Regions from separate parts of the Halomonas sp. 5021 genome, predicted to be linked through region 1. Evidence: predicted binding sites of a transcription regulator. Region 1 holds the regulator's gene; each other region holds the start of a gene.
The links. Region 1 encodes sigma-54, which starts transcription at its own class of promoters, with help from an activator protein. Its sites were predicted from a motif close to TGGCACNNNNNTTGCTNT; they were not measured.
Positions count from the first base shown of each region.

Region 2: a site for sigma-54 is predicted at 2,949-2,966, ahead of amt (ammonium transporter). Genes of this name have one in related genera too.
Region 3: a site for sigma-54 is predicted at 4,950-4,967, ahead of glnL (nitrogen regulation protein NR(II)). Genes of this name have one in related genera too.

Region 1 is NZ_JAXOVU010000001.1:134,739-141,728, forward strand. It holds gene pmbA (metalloprotease PmbA) at 1-280, shown strand, start outside; gene R3F64_RS00605 (HPr family phosphocarrier protein) at 302-571, opposite strand; gene rapZ (RNase adapter RapZ) at 628-1,509, opposite strand; gene R3F64_RS00615 (PTS sugar transporter subunit IIA) at 1,586-2,059, opposite strand; gene hpf (ribosome hibernation-promoting factor, HPF/YfiA family) at 2,064-2,372, opposite strand; gene R3F64_RS00625 (RNA polymerase factor sigma-54) at 2,459-3,880, opposite strand; gene lptB (LPS export ABC transporter ATP-binding protein) at 3,985-4,734, opposite strand; gene lptA (lipopolysaccharide transport periplasmic protein LptA) at 4,745-5,239, opposite strand; gene lptC (LPS export ABC transporter periplasmic protein LptC) at 5,243-5,821, opposite strand; gene R3F64_RS00645 (KdsC family phosphatase) at 5,828-6,364, opposite strand; gene R3F64_RS00650 (KpsF/GutQ family sugar-phosphate isomerase) at 6,386-6,990, opposite strand, start outside.
Region 2 is NZ_JAXOVU010000001.1:553,192-560,181, forward strand. It holds gene amt (ammonium transporter) at 1-2,821, opposite strand, end outside; gene R3F64_RS02760 (NAD(P)/FAD-dependent oxidoreductase) at 3,145-4,386, shown strand; gene R3F64_RS02765 (putative motility protein) at 4,458-4,667, shown strand; gene R3F64_RS02770 (peptide chain release factor 3) at 4,927-6,516, shown strand; gene R3F64_RS02775 (TatD family hydrolase) at 6,537-6,990, shown strand, end outside.
Region 3 is NZ_JAXOVU010000004.1:150,361-157,350, forward strand. It holds gene R3F64_RS09300 (alpha/beta hydrolase) at 1-554, opposite strand, end outside; gene R3F64_RS09305 (acyltransferase family protein) at 671-1,705, shown strand; gene R3F64_RS09310 (hypothetical protein) at 1,702-2,274, opposite strand; gene glnA (glutamate--ammonia ligase) at 2,813-4,219, shown strand; gene R3F64_RS09320 (DUF4124 domain-containing protein) at 4,300-4,830, shown strand; gene glnL (nitrogen regulation protein NR(II)) at 5,037-6,095, shown strand; gene ntrC (nitrogen regulation protein NR(I)) at 6,092-6,990, shown strand, end outside.

The DNA.
Region 1 (6,990 bases):
CAGCCCGGCAGCCCTGTTCGAGCAAATGGGCACTGGTGTCTGGGTGACTGAGCTGATGGGGCAGGGAATCAATGGCGTGACCGGCGATTATTCCCGTGGTGCGGCCGGTTTCTGGGTCGAGAAAGGCGTGGTTCAATACCCGATCGAGGAGTTCACCATTGCGGGCAACCTGGAGCGTATGTTCGGAGGCCTGGTAGGCGTGGGAGATGATATCGACCGCCGGGGTAGTATCCATTCCGGTAGCTGGTTGATTGATGGCATGACCATCGCCGGTAACTAACCAAGCGTTGAAGGCAGGGCTTTACTTGTCTTCGTCAAAGCGGGCGTCGAACAGCGATTGAATGGCATCCAACGCCTGTTCGGCGTCATCGCCTTCTGCCTTGATGCATAGCTCCGTGCCACAGGGCGCCGCTAGCATCAGTAGTGCCATGATATTGGCGGCATCGGCTTCCTGTTGCTGTTTGCAAATGCGTACGTTGGCGTCAAATTGCTGACTGCACTGCACAAGCTTCGTGGCGGCCCGCGCGTGAAGACCGCGTTGGTTAGTGAGGGTAAGTCTACGTTCTGGCACCCTGGTTCCTTTTGGCTATGAGGGTCTTCGCGATAGCGGGTCAATGTGGCTCGAACTTAAAGCGGCGCGTTAACCGTGTACTGCAAGCCTAGCTCGCGGTGGCGTAATTTTACTTCGCCCTGTTGGCTGGCGATGCGTTGCGCCAGTTGTTCAGCCATATACACGGAGCGATGCTGACCGCCGGTACAGCCGATCGCAATGGTCATGTAGCTGCGCTGGCTATGCTGGTAGGCGGGTAGCCAGCGTTCAAGCCATGCCTGAATATCGCTGGTCATGTCATCGACCAGTGGGTAGCTGGATAAAAACGCAATGATGTCGGCATCGCGGCCAGTGGAGCCTCGTAGCACAGGGTCCCAGTAGGGGTTTGGCAGGCAACGGACATCAAAGACAATATCGGCATCCAGCGGAACGCCGCGCTTATAGCCGAAGGACTCGAAGGTCAGCGTTAGCTCATCGCGCCGCTGATGGGCGACCTGGTCGGTGATGCGCCGACGAAGGTCATGGACTGAAAGCCGCGTTGTGTCGATGGTCAAATCGGCCAGATCGCGTATCTCGTGCAGCGTTTGCTCTTCTTTGTCGATGGCTTCTTCTAGCGTGAGACTGCTGTTGCGCGTGAGCGGATGCCGCCTGCGAGTGGCTGAATAGCGCTCCAGTAAAATACGTGCGTCGGTGGTGAGATACACGATCTGGCACTTGATGGTCCGCTGTCGAAGCTCTTTGAGCAGTTCTGGAAGTTTGGCAAGTGCGCCTGGCAGATTGCGTGCATCAATGCTGACAGCCAAGTGGGAGCGATCACCCTGATCACGCAACTCATCCACCAGCGAGTCCAATAGCATGGCGGGCAGGTTATCAATGGCGTAATAACCCAGATCTTCCAGTGCCTGTAAGGCTATCGATTTGCCTGACCCCGATCGGCCACTAATAATGACGAGTTGCATGAAGGCTCTCTTGCTTGCGGTCAAGCGACTTGGATAAACGCCCCTTGGTCAGGACGGTTCATTACGTGCCGACCTATTAAAGGCTGGCCGCCTGGTCGCGTATCTTGGCGGAGATGAGGTCCAGCAATTCACGTTGACTACCCGACTTACGTAGCTGCTGGCGCGTGTCGGCATCATTCATGATGGAAGCAACTTGTCCCAGCAGTGCGAGGTGGGTGTCGTCGGCTTCTTCAGGCACGAGAAGAACAAACACCAAGTCAACCGGGTCGCCATCAATGGCGTCAAAGTCGACCGCTTCATTGAGTTTGAGAAAGCCGGCGATAGGTGAATCACAGTGCGGGCTTCGAGCATGGGGAATCGCCACGCCGTTGCCAATCCCCGTACTGCCGAGGCGTTCACGACCAATCAAACGGCTGAACACTTCCTGGCTGTCGAGGCTGGGAATGTTTTGTGCGATAAAGGTGCTGAAAAACTCCAGCACCCGTTTTTTGCTGCCCCCGGGCACATCGTAGAGAACGCGTTCCGGGGGGAGGATTGTGGCCAACGTCATTGAATTAACGCACACCTGCGCCCTGGGCGCGGGCTTGTGCTTTTTCCTTATGCTTAACGAGCTGTCGATCAATCTTGTCCGCCAGGGCGTCGATGGCGGCGTACATGTCATTATCGAGGGCCTCAGCATGCAAGTCAGCCCCAGCAGCGTGGAGTGTGCAGGCGGCCTGTTGGCGCTCTTTTTCGACCGAGAGCGTTACCTGCACGGTGGTGATGTTGTCGTAATGGCGCTCAACGCGTTCCAGCTTTTCGTTGACATAGTCACGCAAGGCGTCAGTCAGATCTACATGATGACCGGTGATATTGACTTGCATTGACGTACTCCTTATCCGTCGGACTGTCCTTCGATTGTAACCCTTTTTGGCGTTAAGCAAAGCCCTTGTGTTGAGTTTCCGTTTGCTTAACGTAAGCGACGCCGTTCGCTGGACGAAGGGATGCCCATGCCTTCGCGGTATTTGGCAACCGTGCGACGTGCCACGTGGATGCCGGCTTCCTCCAGCAGGGTGACCAGACGGCTATCTGACAAAGGTTTGCCGGGGGGTTCTTCCTGAATCAGTTTTTTGAGACGAGCGCGAATGGCCGTGCTGGAGTGGCTGTCGCCGTCCTGGCCACTGATCTGGCTGGAAAAGAAGTATTTAAGCTCGAAAATGCCCCGCGGTGTATGGATGAACTTCTGGGTGGTGACGCGAGAGATGGTCGACTCATGCATCTCTACCGCATCGGCAATATCGGCCAGTATAAGCGGTTTCATGGCCTCTTCGCCGTGTTCGAGAAAGCCGATCTGGCGAGTGATGATTTCGCGGCCGACGCGTAACAGGGTGTCGTTGCGGCTGGAGAGGCTTTTGATCAGCCAGCGGGCTTCCTGCAAGTGATCCTTGAGGAACTGGTTATCATGACTCTTGTCGGCGCGCTTGATCAGGCTAGCGTAGTCGGGTTGAATCCTGAGCTTGGGTAAGGCCTCTGGGTTGAGTTCGAGGTGCCAGCCTTCGTTATCGTGGCGAACCACCAGGTCGGGAATCACGTAGCTATCGTCAGTGGCGCTGTAAACGCTGCCGGGGCGCGGGTCCAGGCTTCTGATCAGTTGGATGACGTCATCGAGTTGCGCATCGTCCAGGCCGAGTCTTCGCTTGAGGAGGCGCTGATCATTTTTACCCAGCGCTTCAAGGAACTGGCGAACCAGACGCCGCGCAGGAATCAGCAGCGGTGTATCACCGGGTAGTGCGGCGAGCTGAAGCATCAGGCATTCGCGAAGATCGCGGGCGAAGATGCCGGTGGGCTCGAACTGTTGCAGTCGCAGTAGAATGGTCTCAACCTCGCGCTGGCTGAGGCCTTCCACGCCCTGGTCTCGCAGTCCTTCGCGGATATCGGCAAGGGGCTGGGTGAGATAACCGTTAGCATCCAGTGCGTCAATCAGGCTCTCGGCCACCAACTGTTCACGTTGGCTCAAATCGGTCATGGCGAGTTGCCAGAGGAGGTGGCCATGCAGCGTTTGCCCGGTGGCCTGGCGCTCGAAGTCAGGTCCCTCGCTACTTGTGCTGCCACTGCCCATCGTATCCTGATAGGTATCTGACCAGTCGCTATCGACGGATAGCTCCTTGGGAATGCTATCTGCCCACTCGCTTGCTTCCGGCTCGCTGTCAGCTTGCTCGCTTTCGCTGAACTCATCTTCCTGCTCGAGCATGGGGTTGGCGTCAAGCGCTTGCTGGATTTCCTGGCGTAAATCGAGCGTTGATAGCTGTAGCAGGGCAATTGCCTGCTGCAGCTGGGGTGTCATGGTGAGCTGAGTGCCGATCCGCAGTTGAAGAGAAGCTTTCATGACCATCTGAGAACCACTCGTTTATCGGAAAGCATCCACCCTAGTGCGAGTTGTGTTTGGGTGCAAGTGCAATAAGTATGCCATCGGCAATAAATATGCCATTGCTGGCTTTAGAGACGGAAATCAGCACCTAGGTAAACGTCACGCACCTCCTGGTTGTCAAGAATAGCGGCCGGCGAACCGCTGGCGATAATATGCCCGTCGCCGACGATATACGCCACATCGCAAATATCCAGCGTTTCACGCACGTTATGATCGGTAATCAATACGCCAATACCTCGCTCCTTCAAGGCGCGGATGATCGACTTGATATCGCCCACGGAGATGGGGTCTACACCTGCGAAAGGCTCATCAAGCAGGATGAACGCAGGCTCTGTCGCGAGGGACCGGGCGATCTCGACGCGGCGCCGTTCGCCTCCGGAAAGGCTCATGCCCATATTGTCGCGGATGTGGGTAATGTGGAACTCTTCCAGGAGTGTTTCCAGGCGTGCTTCGCGTCCGGCTCGATCCAGGTCGTGACGGGTTTGTAAAATGGCCATGATGTTGTCGGCGACGGAGAGTTTGCGAAAGATCGACGCCTCCTGGGGCAAATAGCCAATGCCTGCCTTGGCGCGCTCGTGCATGGGTGCTCGGGAAAGGTCCAGGCTATCAATCCCGACGCTGCCTGCATCTGCCTTGACCAGGCCGACAATCATGTAGAATGAAGTGGTTTTACCGGCGCCGTTGGGGCCGAGCAAACCGACGATGCTGCCTTGTGAGATATCCAGGTTGATGTCTTTTACGACGCGTCGGCGCTTGTAGCTTTTCGCCAAATGGCGGGCGTATAGCGTTCGTGTTGCGCTGTTGTCGGCAGCTGCCATCAGGCTCTCCTTATCCCTCGGGTTGCAGCGTCATGCGGATGCGCTGCGACTCTTGATTGTCGACGTCGGAGCGCGCCTTGACGAACTCGCGGTCGATAAAGTATTCCAGCCGCCCCCCGGTGAAGCGGTCGCCTTGCTGGATGATTTCCGCCTGGTCAATCAACTCGACGCGTCGCTCGGCGACATGGTAGATCACCCTTCGACCCCAGCCTTCCATCGGGCCATCCTGGTCTTCGGGCTGCCGCCGCAAATAGGCCCGTTCGCCCAGCGCCGTGGCCCGCGAGAGCTCGCCTTCCTCATTTCGCTGGATTTCCACTTCGTCGCCTCTTATCAGCATGTTGCCTTGGCGAACTTCGACGTCGCCGGTGTAGACCGCTGTACCGGCGCGCTGATCCAGGTCGAGCTGGTCGGCGACGACTTCAACCGGTTGCTGGTGATTATCTGCGGTTGCGTAAAAAGGCACTAGGCAGGCAGCAGCCATCGCCGTGTAGATAAACGCTTTCATGTTTCATTCCTGTCCGGGTTGCGTCTCCGGAGGGTGGTGGCCTTGAACGTTACCTTCGAGGCGCACCTCCTCCTCGTTGAGCCATGCATCCATTCGCTGTGCTGTCATGCGCTGGGGCGGTTGCTGGAGCAGCACATGAGTATTACTCCACGCATGGGCGGTTTTCCCCTCATAGTGCAGAACGTCCGTGTCGAGCTGCCAGCCTTCATCAGGGGCGATCAATCTTGCATTGCCCGAAAGCGTCAGCTCCTGGGAACGGGTATTCAGCGTACCTATCTCTGACGTGGCGTTCCAGATACGTCGCTCGCTGTCATAAAGCGTGGCGTGCGGCGTTTCGGCGAGTGTTGAGGCGGATTGGGGGGTATGTACCAGACGAGGCGTGGTTAACCCCTGCTGAATATTCCCCTGTTCATCAAACAGTGTAAGCTCGGCATTGTGAAGGACATGACCTGGCTCCTCGGCTCGGGCTTCCGGGTCTGTCGGGACAGTCTGTGGGCCACCTGGGTCCAGCCATACCAGAAAGCCACCCAGAGCCAGCACTATCAGGGCCAGTCCCAGGCGCGTGCGCAGTGTCTTCAGCATAGTGCCTCAGCCGTGTAGATAAGTATCGACGACGGCACCCCAGTGGCCCTGAGCATCGAGTAACGTATCGCAGACTTCGCGGACAGCGCCGTGTCCCCCCAGGCGTTCGGTGACCCAGTCAGCGTGGGTGTGCATGTAGTCAGGGGCGTTGGGTACCGTGATGCCAACCCCCGAACGCTTGATGCTGGCCAGGTCGGGAAGGTCGTCACCGCAATAGGCAACCTGAGACAAGTCAAGCTCCAGGCGTTGGCACAGGCCGCGGAGGACGGCCAGTTTATCTTCGCAGCCTTGATAGACGTGGGGGATGCCCAGAGCGGCGGCACGTTGGCTGACCATGGGGGAGTCGCGGCCGGTGATCAAGGCCACTGAGATGCCCGCACGTTTCAACAACTTGAGTCCATGGCCGTCCTGGGTGTGGAAGGCTTTTATTTCGACACCGTCGGCTTGAAAGTAGAGGCGACCATCGGTAAGCACACCATCGACATCAAGGGCAAATAAGCGAATGCGACGTAGTCGGTCGAGTAGGTCAGCAGAAAGGGTCATTAGGACTCCGGTCGATTTAAGTTAAATAACGCCGCTGGCAAGCAGGTCATGCATATGCAGCGCGCCTATCGGGCGCTGGTGTTCGTCCACTACGGCCAGCGCGGTAATGCGGTTGTCTTCCATGATACGAACGGCTTCCGCCGCGAGAAGGTCGGGAGATATACGCTTGCCAGGCCGGGTCATGACGTCATCTACCTGTACGTCACGCAGGTCGTGAAAGTTATCCAGGGTGCGGCGCAGATCGCCATCCGTATATACGCCGACTAACAGGCCGTCGGGGTCTACCACGCAGGTGAATCCCAGCCCTTGTCGGGTGATTTCCAGTAACGCATCGCGCAGGGGGCTGCCCAGGGCGACCTGAGGTAAACGTTCGCCTTGATGCATAAGATCACGAACGCGAAGCAGGAGGCGGCGGCCCAGGCTGCCGCCAGGATGCGACAGGGCAAAATCTTCTGCGGTAAAGCCGCGTGCTTCAAGTAGGGCAACAGCGAGAGCGTCGCCCAGGGCTAATGCCGCTGTGGTAGAACTTGTCGGCGCTAGATCCAGTGGGCAGGCTTCCCGATCGACACTGCTGTTCAAATGAGCATCCGCATGCTGGGCAAGTGTAGAGGTCGGGCGTCCTGTCA
Region 2 (6,990 bases), 420 kb from region 1:
TGTTGCGAACCACCCAGCGGTCAATGCGCGGCATAAAGTGATAGCGTTCGGCGGCAGGTAAAAAACTGCCCGGTGTGATCAGGTTGCCGTCTTCTTCCAGGCGTAAAAGTATTTCCTGGTAAGCGGGGCGTTTGGCGCAGACAGCTTTGATTGGTTGGGCAAAGAGTCGGAAATGATCATTGTCGAGGGCGTTCTGTAAGCGCTGTACCCAGCGAAGTTCGCCGTCGCGTTCGAGTACCGAATGGTCATTGGCCTGGTAGCAGTGAAGGCGGTTGCGTCCTGCCTCTTTGGCGGTATAGCAGGCGGCATCGGCGGCGTGAAGCGCATCGGTTAGCTGCATGTTGTGATCCGTCAGAGCGACCAGCCCGATGCTGACGCCAATACCAAAGGTGTGCTCCTGCCAGGCAAAGCGATAGTTTTCGATATCACAGCGGATGGCATCGGCGATTTGGCAGGCTTGATCAATAGGGCAGTTGGGCAGCAGCAGGGCGAACTCGTCGCCACCAAGTCGTGCAACGGTATCGCTGGTGCGCACATAAACCTGCAGCTTTGTGGCCACCTGCCGTAGGAGCTCATCACCGGCGATATGGCCGCAGGTATCGTTGACGATCTTGAACTGGTCAAGATCCAGATAGCATAAAACGTGCGATCCTTCCTTCTCATTCAGCAAATGGCTCAGTGTTGTTTCAAATGCTCGGCGATTGATTAGCCCTGTCAAATTGTCGTGGCTGGCCTGGTAGTTAAGCTGGTCGGCAAGCTGGCGGGTGACGCTGACATCCTGAAAGACGGCCACTGCGCCCAGCGTAATGCCGCTGCGCGAGCGAATAGGGGCGGCGCTATGCTGAATGGGCGTTCGCTGTCCTTCGCGGTGTTCAAGCCAGCCATCGTCCGTTGAATGAATGGCGCGATGCTGGGTGAGCACCTGGCGCGCTGGGTTGCTCCTTAGGCTACCGGTATTGTCGTCAATGAGCCGGTAAATAGACTGGATCGGTTTTTCACGTGCGTCGCGAAGGTGCCAGCCGGTCAGCCGCTGGGCTTCGCTATTCATGAACGTGATCAAGCCACTGGCGTCGCAGGTGATAACGCCATCGCCAATGGAAGCAAGGGTTGTTCTTGCCAGGTCCCTCTCGCGGTTTAGCTGCTCCTGCAGGCGCTTGCGTTCGGTAATGTCACGCACCATGCCGGAACGTTCGGAGGCCGAGCCACTGGCACCTTCGCTTACCTGAATTTCCAGGTAGCGGATTTCCTGAGTGGCGGAGCGCAGTTTAATCTCGTGACGCTCACCCGGTGCCAGGTTTCGGCTATCCAGTAAGCGGCTGACGGGGGTACCTATCATTTGCTCGGCTTGAACGCCGAACAGCTGTTCGGCTCCGGGGTTAAGGCTGGTTAGCAGCCCATTGGCTTGCCAGGTAAGCACGCCGTCGCGCAGGTTGTGCAGCATCACGCGGGTATGCCCGATAGCGCTTTCCAGTGCCGCGGCGACGCGGTTGTAGCCTGCCGCTATTTCACCCACTTCAGAAAAAGGATCTGCCTCGATGCGCTGGCGCATGTCGCCCTGCTGCTCGTGACGGCGCATGTGTTCCAGTAATTGAGTCAGTTCGTTATGGGTACCGTGCTCGGCGAGGTTGAGGCCCATTTTTTCATCTTCAGCGCTAACGCGAAGTGGAAAATAGCGCCCCGAGATACGAAACAGCAGCCACGCAATACCAAAGCTCCAGAGTCCACAGACAACGACGCCCAGCAATTGAACGCCTGCCTGCTCCAAGGTGCTCAGTCCCGTGGCCAGTGCCTTGGGGTTGGCTATCCAGGGCAGAGCGAGCGTGCCCCAAATGCCGGGAATCAAATGCGCCGGAATAGCGCCTACGGCATCATCGATGCGGTGGTTGAGTAGCCATTCACTGGTGACCACCATCAGAACGCCGCTGACAGCCCCGAGCCCCAGTGCTGCCGACATCGAAATCGCATGGGCGCCTGCGGTAACAGCGACCAGCCCGGCAATGGCGCCGTTGATGGCATACATGACGTCAGCATAGCGACGGGTTCGCCAGCCCATCAGCATGGCGGATAAAATGCCACCGGCGGCGCCCAGGACGGTATTGGCAAGAATGCCAGGTACCTGATTGTTAACAGCCAGCGTGCTGCCGCCGTTGAAGCCAAACCAGCCGAGTGTCATGAACAATGCCCCTAACATGGCAAGGGGAAGGTTGCCTGCCGGGAAGGCGGTGGGAGGTTGGTTTTGGTTGAAGCGTCCCTGGCGAGGGCCGATGGCGAGGACGGCTGCAAGCGCGACCCAGCCCCCCACGCTGTGAACGACGGTTGAGCCGGCAAAATCGACAAAACCCAGCGAGGCGAGCCAGCCGCTTTCGCCTCCCAATAGACCGCCCCATGCCCAGTGTCCAAATACGGGGTAGATGAGTAGCGCTATCCAGAGGGCGGTCCATAGGTAGGCAAAAAATGGCATTCTTTCGGCGACGGCACCCGCCACAATGGTCGCAGCGGTAGCACAGAACATGGCTTGAAAGATAAACAACGTGATTACCCAACTCGATACGGAGTTGAGCTGCCACCCGAACAGGCTTGTGCCCAACCAGCCGCCTTCCGAAACACCGAACATCAACCCGAAGCCCACTAGCCAGAAGATGCTCAATGCGATGGCAAAATCCGCAATATTCTTCATTGCGACATTGATGGCGTTTTTGCTGCGGGTTGTGCCGGCTTCCAGGCATAAAAAACCCGCCTGCATGACAAATACCAGCGCGGCTGCCCATAATACCCACAGCGTATCGAGCAGTTCGGTGTCGACAATGGGTGTGAGCGGCATGGCGGTGTCCTTGGTATTTTTGGTGCGTGGCACGCACCTTTTCGGTGCATGGCGCTATGCAAAGGTTGTTAAGACAGTGCTGAATTAATGTTCTTTGCCCTGATGATGATTCACCCGGTAATAAGGCCAAGCAATTGCTGTGCCGCAATGTCGGGCGCTGTCGATTTTTGTGCTTAAGGCGATATTAATTTCTGATTTATCTATTAAAAACAGTTTTTTGGACTGTATTAATGGTTCTTTATCAGTGCTATTTTTTTAGATAAATAGGCGTGCGGTGTAACGAGCCCGCGTGTCGTGTAATTTGCAGATCGGAGGGTGTTTCAATGTCGCGTCATGCAGTGGTGTTAGGGGCAGGTATGGTAGGTGTCAGCATTGCATGGCAACTGCAGCAGCGGGGTATTCAGGTCACCCTGATGGACCGGCGCCAGCCAGGCCGGGAAACATCCTTTGGCAATGCCGGTATTATCCAACGTGAAGCGGTAAAACCGTATCCCTTTCCTCGCGATTTGAAAACTATCCTGAGTGTATTGCCCAATCGGCGCGTGGATATCCGCTATCGTACCGGCGGGATGCTGGAAGCGGCATCGCCGTTATTGAGCTATTGGCATCATTCTTCGCCGCGTCGCTACCGGCAGATCGTGCCGGAATATGCCTCCTTGATTCAGCTGTGTCTTAAAACCCATGAGCCGATGATTGAGGCCGCGGGGGTCGAGGACTTGGTTCGTCGTCAAGGTTGGCTGGAGATATATAGAACCCCGGAGAAGCTGGCCGAGCGCGCAAAAGAGGCCGAAGAAATGCGGGACCTCTACGATGTGCAATTTCAAGTGTTGGATCGACAGGCATTGCGAGACAAGCAGCCCGACCTTGGCGATGACATCATTGGGGCCATTCATTGGCTTGATTCCTGGACAGTCGCCGACCCAGGCGCGCTGGTGGCTGCCTACGCGGCGTCATTTGTCGCCAATGGCGGACGCGTTGTGCAAAGTGATGTTCAGTCGGTCACCCAGCGTGAAACCCAGTGGCGTGTGACGACCAGCGATGGAGAAGTGGTGGCAGATGATGTCGTAATGGCACTGGGACCCTGGTCAGGCGAGTGGCTCAAAGGGCTGGGCTATCGCTTCCCGACCTTCGTCAAACGGGGCTATCACATGCATTATGCCACTCAAGCACCGGCTCGGTTGCAGTACTGGTTGATGGATGCCGAGGTGGGCTACTTGCTGGCGCCCATGAATGCAGGCATCCGTCTTACCACGGGTGCCGAGCTGGACCGCCTTGAGTCACCGGCTCATGAAGGCCAGCTAAGCGCGGCGGAAAGCGCTGCACGACGTATTTTTCCGCTGGCTGAGCGTCTTGATGAAGCCGCCTGGAAGGGCGCACGCCCGTGTCTTCCGGATATGAAGCCGGTGATTGGCCCTGCGCCCCGTCATAAAGGCCTCTGGTTGGCCTTCGGGCATGGCCATCAAGGGTTTACCCTGGGGCCGGCGACGGGCTACCTGCTGGCGGACATGATGGAAGGTAAAACGCCAGCCATTGATATGGCCCCCTTCAGGGCCGAGCGTTTTTAGCGCGCGATTTTGCGTGTTGTCACACCATTTGCTAGTCTCCTAGTATATTCGTACTACATTGAGGTGATTATATGGATGTAGCCGTCAGCAACGCCGTCAGTACGGCGCTTTACATGAATCAGGCGCAAAGTGCTGAGCAAGCTCAAATGCAGGTATTCAAGGAAGCACTGGATACCCAGGCGCAGCAAGTGACTGACATCATGGCGTCTGCCGATACCGGTGCACAGCCTGATCTAGCAAAAGAGGGCACCGTGGGGACTCAGGTCAACACCTTTGCCTGAAACGTAATACGTTCCCGACAGCTTTACGCAAAACGCCGGTTTCCCGGCGTTTTTTTATGTCCGGTTATTCACGCCTGGCTCTTTGTCATGGCTCCTGCTGTTCATGACCGCAGTCTCGCTTAACTAAACCGTCCCACAACCGTCCTCTTGTGGCCCCATACTGTCTGCGAGGGTACAATTGCGCTCAATGCCACACAGCTCAGCCGCTGACACCCTGCATCTATGTGCCTGGCTGAGTCCACGTTAATGATGAGGCCCGATGAAAGATACTCAATTAGCCCAGGAAGCCGGGCTTAGAAGAACCTTTGCTATCATTTCGCACCCCGATGCCGGTAAAACGACCATTACAGAGAAAATGCTGCTGTTTGGTAATGCCATTCAGCTGGCCGGATCGGTGAAGAGCAAGCGCAATGATCGCCATGCCACGTCGGACTGGATGAAAATGGAGCAGGAGCGGGGCATCTCGGTGACAACCTCCGTGATGCAGTTTCCTTATGGGGGACGCATCGTTAACCTGCTCGATACGCCAGGTCACGAAGATTTCTCTGAGGACACCTACCGTACCCTGACGGCGGTGGACTCCGCCCTGATGGTGATTGATGGCGCTAAAGGCGTCGAGGACCGGACCATCAAGCTGATGGACGTCTGTCGTCTACGCACCACGCCGATTCTGACCTTCATCAACAAAATGGACCGCGATATCCGTGATCCTATTGAGGTGATGGACGAGGTCGAGACGGTGCTCAACATACAGTGTGCGCCAATGACATGGCCCATCGGCATGGGACGGCACTTCCGCGGGGTGTATCACCTTTATAATGATGTGGTTCATCTCTATACCCAGGGTCAGGGCAGTCGTATCCCCGAGGACAAGCGTATCGAGGGGCTGGATAATACCGAGGTAGACGAAGTGCTGGGTGAAGAACAGGCTGAAGAACTGCGCATGGAAGTTGAACTGGTGCGCGGTGCATCCCATGAGTTTGACCTTGATGCTTATCGCCGTGGGGAATTGACGCCCGTCTATTTCGGGACGGCCATGGGCAACTTTGGCGTACGCGAAATGCTGGATGGCTTTGTCGAATATGCACCGGCTCCCCAACCCCGGGAAACCGATGTGCGGGATGTGCCGGCTGACGATTCTCGCTTTACTGGCTTTGTGTTTAAAATCCAGGCCAATATGGATCCCAATCATCGCGATCGTATCGCTTTTCTGCGGGTATGCTCGGGCAAGTACGACAAGAACATGAAGATGCGCCATGTGCGTATCAACAAGGACGTCAAGATTGCCGACGCGCTGACGTTCATGGCCTCCGACCGCTCTCAGGTAGAAGAAGCCTGGCCTGGCGACATCATCGGCCTGCACAACCATGGCACTATCCAGATTGGCGATACGTTTACCGTGGGTGAGAATATGCGCTTCACCGGTATTCCGCATTTTGCGCCGGAGCTTTTCAAACGCGTGCGCTTGAAAGATCCGCTTAAAATGAAAGCCTTGCAGAAAGGCTTGCAGCAGCTCTCCGAAGAAGGCGCTACCCAGGTCTTCATGCCGATCGACAACAATGACCTGATTCTGGGGGCAGTGGGGACGCTGCAATTTGACGTCGTGGCGCACCGTTTGAAAGAAGAATACAAGGTCGACTGTCTGTATGAAGCCGTCAATGTTCAGACAGCGCGCTGGGTGTATTGCGAAGATCCCAAGATGCTTGAGGAATTCAAGCGTAAGGCAAGCACCAACCTGGCGATCGATGGCGGCGGCTACTTGACCTACATCGCACCGACCCGCGTCAACCTGCAAATGACCCAGGAGCGCTGGCCGGATATTCGCTTCCAGCCGACGCGCGAGCACTAGCCGGGCAATACGAGGCGACCATGCTGATTGATGCCCACTGCCATCTTGATTTTGCGGTGTTCGACCCTGATCGTGATGCGGTCATGTCAGCCGCAAGAGGCGTGGGGGTCAAGCACTTCATCGTGCCGGGGACGACGCGTGCTCGCTGGCAAGCCGTGCTGGCGCTGGGACAGCGATGTCAGGATGTCAGCGTTTGCGCAGGGCTTCATCCCTACTTTACGGGTGAACACCGTGATCAGGATCTGGCTGAGCTCGAGTGCTTGCTGAAAGAGCGCTCCGAGCTAGTCGCCGTCGGTGAATGCGGGATTGACGCTCGCTTTGACACTACCCTTGATGCCCAATGGGCGTACTTTGATGCCCAATTAACCTTGGCCAAGCAGCATGCCTTGCCGGTGGTCGTGCATTGTGTCAAAGCCAACGACACCGTCGCCAAACGGCTTCGTCAACGCACGCTTTCCAGAACCGGGTTGATCC
Region 3 (6,990 bases), on a different contig from region 1:
GGAAAAGGCACATAGCTCGCGGGACTGAGCGCGGCGACGGCCGCGAAAAGGTCGGGGCGCTCCAGGGCGAAGTTAATCGCGCCAAAACCGCCGGCCGAGAGCCCACCCACGCCGCGCATCGAGCGCTCGTCGCCTACACGGTAGTGGTTTTCCACATGGGGCATGAGGTCGTTGAAAAAGGCACTGCGGGCCGCTTCGTTATGGCCATCGACCCACCAGCTGCGGCTGCCGGGCATGATGAAGACGCTGGGCGGAATGTGCCCGGCACGAATCAACCGGTCAGCGGTCTGCTGCAAATTGCCCTTGGCCAGCCAGTCGCGTTCGTTACCAAACGAGCCGTGCAGGAGGTAAACCACAGGGTAGACGGTGTTGCTGTTTTCAGCATAGCCATCAGGCAGGTAAACCGTGTAGGGGTAGGGGTTGCCCAACGTCGGCGAATCGAAATGGTGTCGCTCCACACTGCTGGCGAGGGCGGTTGAAGTGGCCGCCAACAGCCCCGCGAGTAAACCAAACAGGCTGATGAACCCGAGCCGCCAAAGTGGGCGTTTCCTCATGAGCACCTCGTCTGTCGGGAATTCTCGTGTTCTAACGGGGTCGGACAACTCACGGGGTGGGATGTTCAAGACGCTAATGCGTCGGCGTCGCGCAACACAACGTGGCGGGAGGGTTCATGCAGAAAGTGGAAGAAATCTTTTGGCTTAGAGCTTACGGCTGTATAGCCGTTTTTTTATTCCACTTGATGGACCAGGTCAACAAGTACGTCGACAACCTCGTTACTGATTTCATGCGTATCCCCCTGGTATTGGGGACGCCGATTTTCCTGTTTATTTCGGTGTTCGTCTTTGCCGTTCGCTACGATAAAGCGGTGCCTGAAGGGTTCATACGCCAGCGGGTCAAATACGTCATGCTGCCGTATTTCGTTTATGGATTTATCTATTCAACGGCGGAGTGGGCGAAAAGGGGGGCAGAAGGTGACCCGGTCAACTTCTGGGCCAATGCCGTTGAGTATTTTGTTTATGCCGGCTGGCACGGTTACTTCCTGATCATTGCGATGCAGTTTTATGTCGGTTATTGGCTGTTTACCCGCTTGCGCCTCTGGCGAGTCAACCCGGTACCGTGGTTGTGGCTATCCTGCCTGATCAGCATGGCCTACTGGGGAACGGCGTACTGGCAGGGCGTCAATCCGCCGGGGTATCTGCTCTGGGTGGCGCCGCTGGGCTGGCTTTACCTGTTTTTCCTGGCGTTGGTGCTCGTGCGTTACTACCCGCTGGCCCCTAATGGCATCAAAGCCCAGCGACCGCAGTGGATGAAGTATCTGGCCCACCCGGCCTGCCTGGGCCTGTTTGTACTTGGGCTTGGTGTGGCAACACTTGCCCACCTGCCGGCCTTTACATCAAAAGAGGTCTGGGTCATTCCGTTCTTTGTGTTGTTTACGCTCTGCGCCACACGTCAGCTCAAGGGCTATACGGCACCGAATTGGGTCCGCCAGATCAATGTGTATTCGTTTGGCATCTATCTGGCGCATCCGATGTTTTTCATCGCCACCGACCTGATCATCGCGCCTTTATCGCTGCCCATCGTGGTTTACGCCGTAATGCTTGCGTTGGTGAGCATGACGGGTTGTATCGTGCTAAGCAAGGTGGTCAATACATCCAGAATCGGGGCGATGATGTTTGGCAAGAAACTGAATGTGGCCTTGCACTAGGCAGCCCCTGGCGAGGTGGTGGCATTGTCGTTGGTCAACGTATGAATGCGGGTGGGGCAGGCATGCAGTCGTTGCAGGAAGTCGTGCAGGGCGCTGCGGTCAAGGTCGGGGTCGAAGCCGCCCAGGCGCTCCAACCACGTCCGTCGAACCGCTATGTAGGGCGGCGATTGTAGCGCTGAGGCTAAAAAGCGTTGTAACAGGCGTGCGGGAAAGGTGGGCTCACTGGGGCCGAGCGCGACGGCATCCACGCCGTAGCTATCCAGCATGGGAAACATTGCCACCCAGAGGGTCACCGGCAGGGCCTTGGCGTGGATGGCAAACACCAGCCATTCGGCCTGACTGGTGGCGGCCGCATGGTTCAGCCGCGCACCCAGCGCGGTGCCCGGCAGGGTGGTGCAGTGGGCAGCGAAGCGTTGCTCCATCAGGGTTAACCGGGGGTCACGGAGCAAACTGGTTATCTGCAGTGTGAAAGCGGGATGGTCGGCGGCTGCTAGGTGAATGTTGCGTAAATGGCGGGGCAGTTGGGCACCCGTTACGCTGGTGTCGATAATAAAGCAGACCGACTTCATGGGTTGCCCTCCGGTCTATGTGTCTGGTTTTTGCTTATTGTAACTGATTGTGTATAAAAGTTTACTATAGTCTCTACCGTTTGGCGCGCAAGTAAATTAAGCGGGTGGATTTGGCTGTAATATCGAGTGCACCTCTATGGTGCAATTAAGTCCGTTCTTGCTTATTTGTGGTGCAATAGTTGGCGGCATCGGGTTTTGAATGGACGTTTATGCCTGATATGCAACATGAAGTGGCACCAGAGTGATTTTTAAAGTCATTTAAAAACAACTATTTGCCATTATTTTATGCCATATTGGTGCAAGATTGGCACGCAACCTGCATTATTTGCGGTAGCGGCTAGTAGGTCATAGGCAAATCGCCTGGCGGCGTGCTACAACATTAGCCGGTTTCTATCGCTAGACGTTCTGTTGATGGCAACGGACAAACGTTGAGTGAATAAGCAAGGCAGGCGTGCCATGATGCACGCGACATGTCGAACAACATTTATTGGTAGCTTACTGTCATTAGCTTTAAGCCACGCTCATACCGGAGGACACTATGTCAGCCAAGACTCTCGCGCTAATTGAAGAGCATGATGTTAAGTGGGTAGACCTGCGTTTCACCGACACCCGCGGTAAAGAGCAGCACGTGACCGTGCCTGCCCGCGATGTGGACGAAGAGTTTTTCGAAAACGGTCAGATGTTTGATGGTTCGTCCATCAACGGCTGGAAGGGCATCAACGAATCCGACATGATTCTGCGCCCCGAAGATGGCACTGCCTATCTCGATCCCTTCACTGAAGATGCCACGCTGGTATTGCGCTGTGACATTATCGAGCCGGCCACCATGCAGGGCTATGACCGTGACCCACGCTCCATTGCCAAGCGCGCCGAGGCGTACCTGCAGTCAACCGGTCTTGGCGACACGGCTTTCTTCGGTCCTGAGCCCGAGTTTTTCATCTTTGACGAAGTCCACTGGAAATCCGACATCCAGGGCGCCATGTACAAGATCACGTCTGAAGAAGGTGCATGGGCCACGGACAGCCAGGTAGAAGGTGGCAATCTGGGCCACCGTCCGCGTGTTAAAGGCGGCTACTTCCCGGTTCCACCGGTCGACAGCTTCCACGATATCCGTGGTGCCATGTGTAACACCCTGGAAGCGATCGGCCAGTCGGTAGAAGTTCACCACCACGAAGTTTCCAACGCTGGTCAGAACGAAATCGGTGTGAAGTTCAACACGCTGGTGAAGAAAGCCGACGAAGTTCAGGAAATGAAGTATGTGATCCACAACGTGGCGCATGCCTACGGCAAAACGGCAACCTTCATGCCGAAGCCGCTGGTGGGTGATAACGGTTCGGGCATGCACGTTCACCAGTCGTTCTGGAAGGACGGTACCAACCAGTTCGCAGGCGACGAGTACGCGGGTCTCTCCGAAATGGCGCTTTACTATATTGGCGGCATCATCAAGCACGCCCGTGCCCTGAACGCCTTCACCAACGCTTCTACCAACTCGTACAAGCGCCTGGTACCGGGTTTCGAGGCACCGGTCATGCTGGCTTACAGTGCCCGTAACCGTTCGGCATCCATTCGTATTCCGTACACGGCCAGCCCGAAAGGCAAGCGTGTTGAAACCCGCTTCCCTGACCCGACGGCCAACCCGTACCTGGCTTTTGCGGCGATGCTGATGGCCGGTATCGACGGCATCAAGAACAAGATTCACCCTGGCGACGCCATGGACAAGAACTTGTACGACCTGCCGCCGGAAGAAGGCAAGTCGGTACCCACCGTGGCAAGCAGCCTGGATCAGGCGCTGGAAGCGCTGGACACCGACCGGGCCTTCCTGACCGAAGGTGGCGTGTTCACCGACGAAATGATCGATGCCTACATCGAACTCAAGATGGAAGACGTGGAGCGGATCCGCATGACCACGCATCCGGTCGAGTTTGATATGTATTATAGCTGCTAACAACAGCGGCTAATCTCACCTATGTGGTGCAGATGATCCTAAACCCCGCCACGGCGGGGTTTTTTAGTTGAGGGGGACGCATGTTGCGCAAGGTGTTAATGGCGCGGACCAAAGGCTGGGGCATCGGCCTTGGTCTGGTGCTGGCCGTATGGGTGGATGTTACGGCTGCATCATCAACCGTCTATCGAGTGGTCGATGAACACGGCAATGTCACCTTTTCCGACACCCCGAGCGAGGGTGGGGAAGCGCTTGAGCTGGCGCCGTTGCCTGGATTGCCAAGCGAATACGCCGAGAGGTTCGATGAGCCACCGGCCACCTCACCTGGCCAGCCCTTCATGCCTTACGACCGCTTCCAGATTCGCTCGCCAAGCGATGGCGCCGAGGTGGGTGCCGACACGCCGGTAATGCTGAGTATTAGCCCCCGGTTACGTGATGATCATCGGGTACAGCTGCGGGTGAATGGCAAGCTTAGCCAGTCGGCGCTGCACAGCGATGTGTTCTGGTTGGCAAACTTGCCCGCCGGTCGGCATCGGCTTCAGGCTGAGCTATTGGATAGCCATGGGCGACGGCAGCACCGCACAAACACGGTGACGATTGTGGTGGCAGAATAGCGCCAATGCGCCATTATGGTGCATGTGGTCGCTGGAAGCGTCGATGACCTGCGCTAAAACGACTCGCCATGCACCGCCACACGGCGCAAGTGCCGTGCAAATCAGCACGCTGGCCCATTTGGCGCGCTTTTTGCAGTTCTCTCTACATCTTTCCAGCGGAAGGCTGACCCAAGATAATGGACGAGGCGACTTTGCAAGACACCACCATGCACCAGCGTTTACTTGAACACCTCACCACGGCGGTGCTGCTGCTGGACGGCCGCCTCAATGTGTGCTGGATGAATCCTGCCGCAGAGGCGTTGTTTGCCGTTAGCCTCAGCCGTGTGCGGGGAATGAGCCTGGACGAGATGCTGGGCGGTGATGAAAGCATCGATGAGGTGTTGGCCAAAGCCCGCGATGCGTTTCATCCCTTTACCCAGCGTGAGGCGCGCATTACGCCGCTGAATCGCGATCCGCTCACCGTCGACTATACGGTAACCCCCCTGTCCGACACGGAACTGTTGCTGGAGGTCGAGCCCCGCGACCGGCTGATGCAGATTTCCCGCGAGGAGGCGCTCACCACCCGCCAGGAAACTATCAAGGTGCTGGCGCGCGGCCTTGCTCACGAAGTCAAAAACCCGTTGGGTGGTATTCGTGGCGCGGCGCAGTTGCTTGAACGCGATCTGGATAACCCGGCGCTGCGTGAATTTACCCATATCATCGTCGAAGAAGTTGACCGGCTACGGGACATGGTGGATTCCATGCTGGGGCCCAATTACATCGTCAAACACGAGCCGGTCAATATTCACAAGGTGCTCGAACGTGTGCGTTCATTGCTGATCGCTGAGCACCCGTGGGTCGATATTCAACGGGATTACGATCCCAGCCTGCCGGACCTGTTCGGCGATGAAGCGCAGATGATCCAGGCGGTGCTGAATGTGGCCCGCAATGCGGTTCAGGCCATGGGCGATGCCGAGACGCCGACACCGACGCTGGCGCTGCGCACCCGTGCGCGCCGCCAGTTTACGTTGGGCGCCGAGCGGCACCGCCTGGTCAGCGAGGTGGGCATTATCGACAATGGCCCCGGCATTCCCGGCTCCCTGCAAGAAACCCTGTTTTATCCGATGGTCTCGGGCCGTGCCGAAGGCAGCGGGCTTGGACTGTCGATCGCCCAATCAATTTTGCACCAACATCAAGGACTGATCGAATGCGACTCACGCCCAGGGCGCACCGAATTTCGTTTATTGATTCCCTTGGTTATTAATGTCACCGGAGAAGCGTCATGACAGAGCCTGCCCGTAATGATGTTGCGCGGGTCGTCATTGTTGACGATGACCGTGCGATTCGCTGGGTACTTGAACGTGCGCTGGCGCAACCCGATCTCGAGGTTGAATGTATCGAGCGTGCCGACACGGCCCTTTCCCGCTTGCTCGAGAGTCCGCCGGATGTCCTGGTTACCGATATTCGCATGCCGGGAATTGATGGCCTGGACCTGATGGCCCGGGTACGCGAGGCCCACCCCGATTTGCCGGTGATCGTGATGACCGCGCATTCGGACCTGGACAGCGCCGTGGCGTCTTATCAAGGCGGCGCCTTCGAATATCTCCCCAAGCCGTTTGACGTGGATGAGGCGCTGGCGCTGGTGCGTCGTGCCATTGCCCATGCGCGCGAACGTCAGCGCCCGGTCACGGTGCCGGAGGGACTCAACGCGGAAATTATCGGTGAAGCCCCTGCCATGCAGGAGGTTTTCCGGGCGATCGGGCGTTTGTCTCATTCGCATATTACCGTGCTGATCAATGGCGAGTCGGGCACCGGTAAAGAACGTGTTGCCGAGGCGCTACATCAGCACAGCCCGCGCCAGGGCAAGCCGTTCATTGCGCTGAACATGGCGGCGATTCCGCGGGACTTGATCGAGTCCGAGCTGTTCGGCCATGAGAAAGGGGCCTTTACCGGTGCCACTTCACAGCGTCAGGGGCGCTTTGAGCAGGCCAATGGCGGCACGCTGTTTCTGGATGAAATTGGCGATATGCCGGCTGAAACCCAGACGCGGTTGCTGCGCGTACTGGCCGACGGCGAGTTCTATCGCGTGGGGGGGCATACGCCGACAAAAGTCGACGTGCGGATTATCGCGGCCACCCACCAGAACCTTGAATCACTGGTCGACGATGGGCGCTTCCGGGA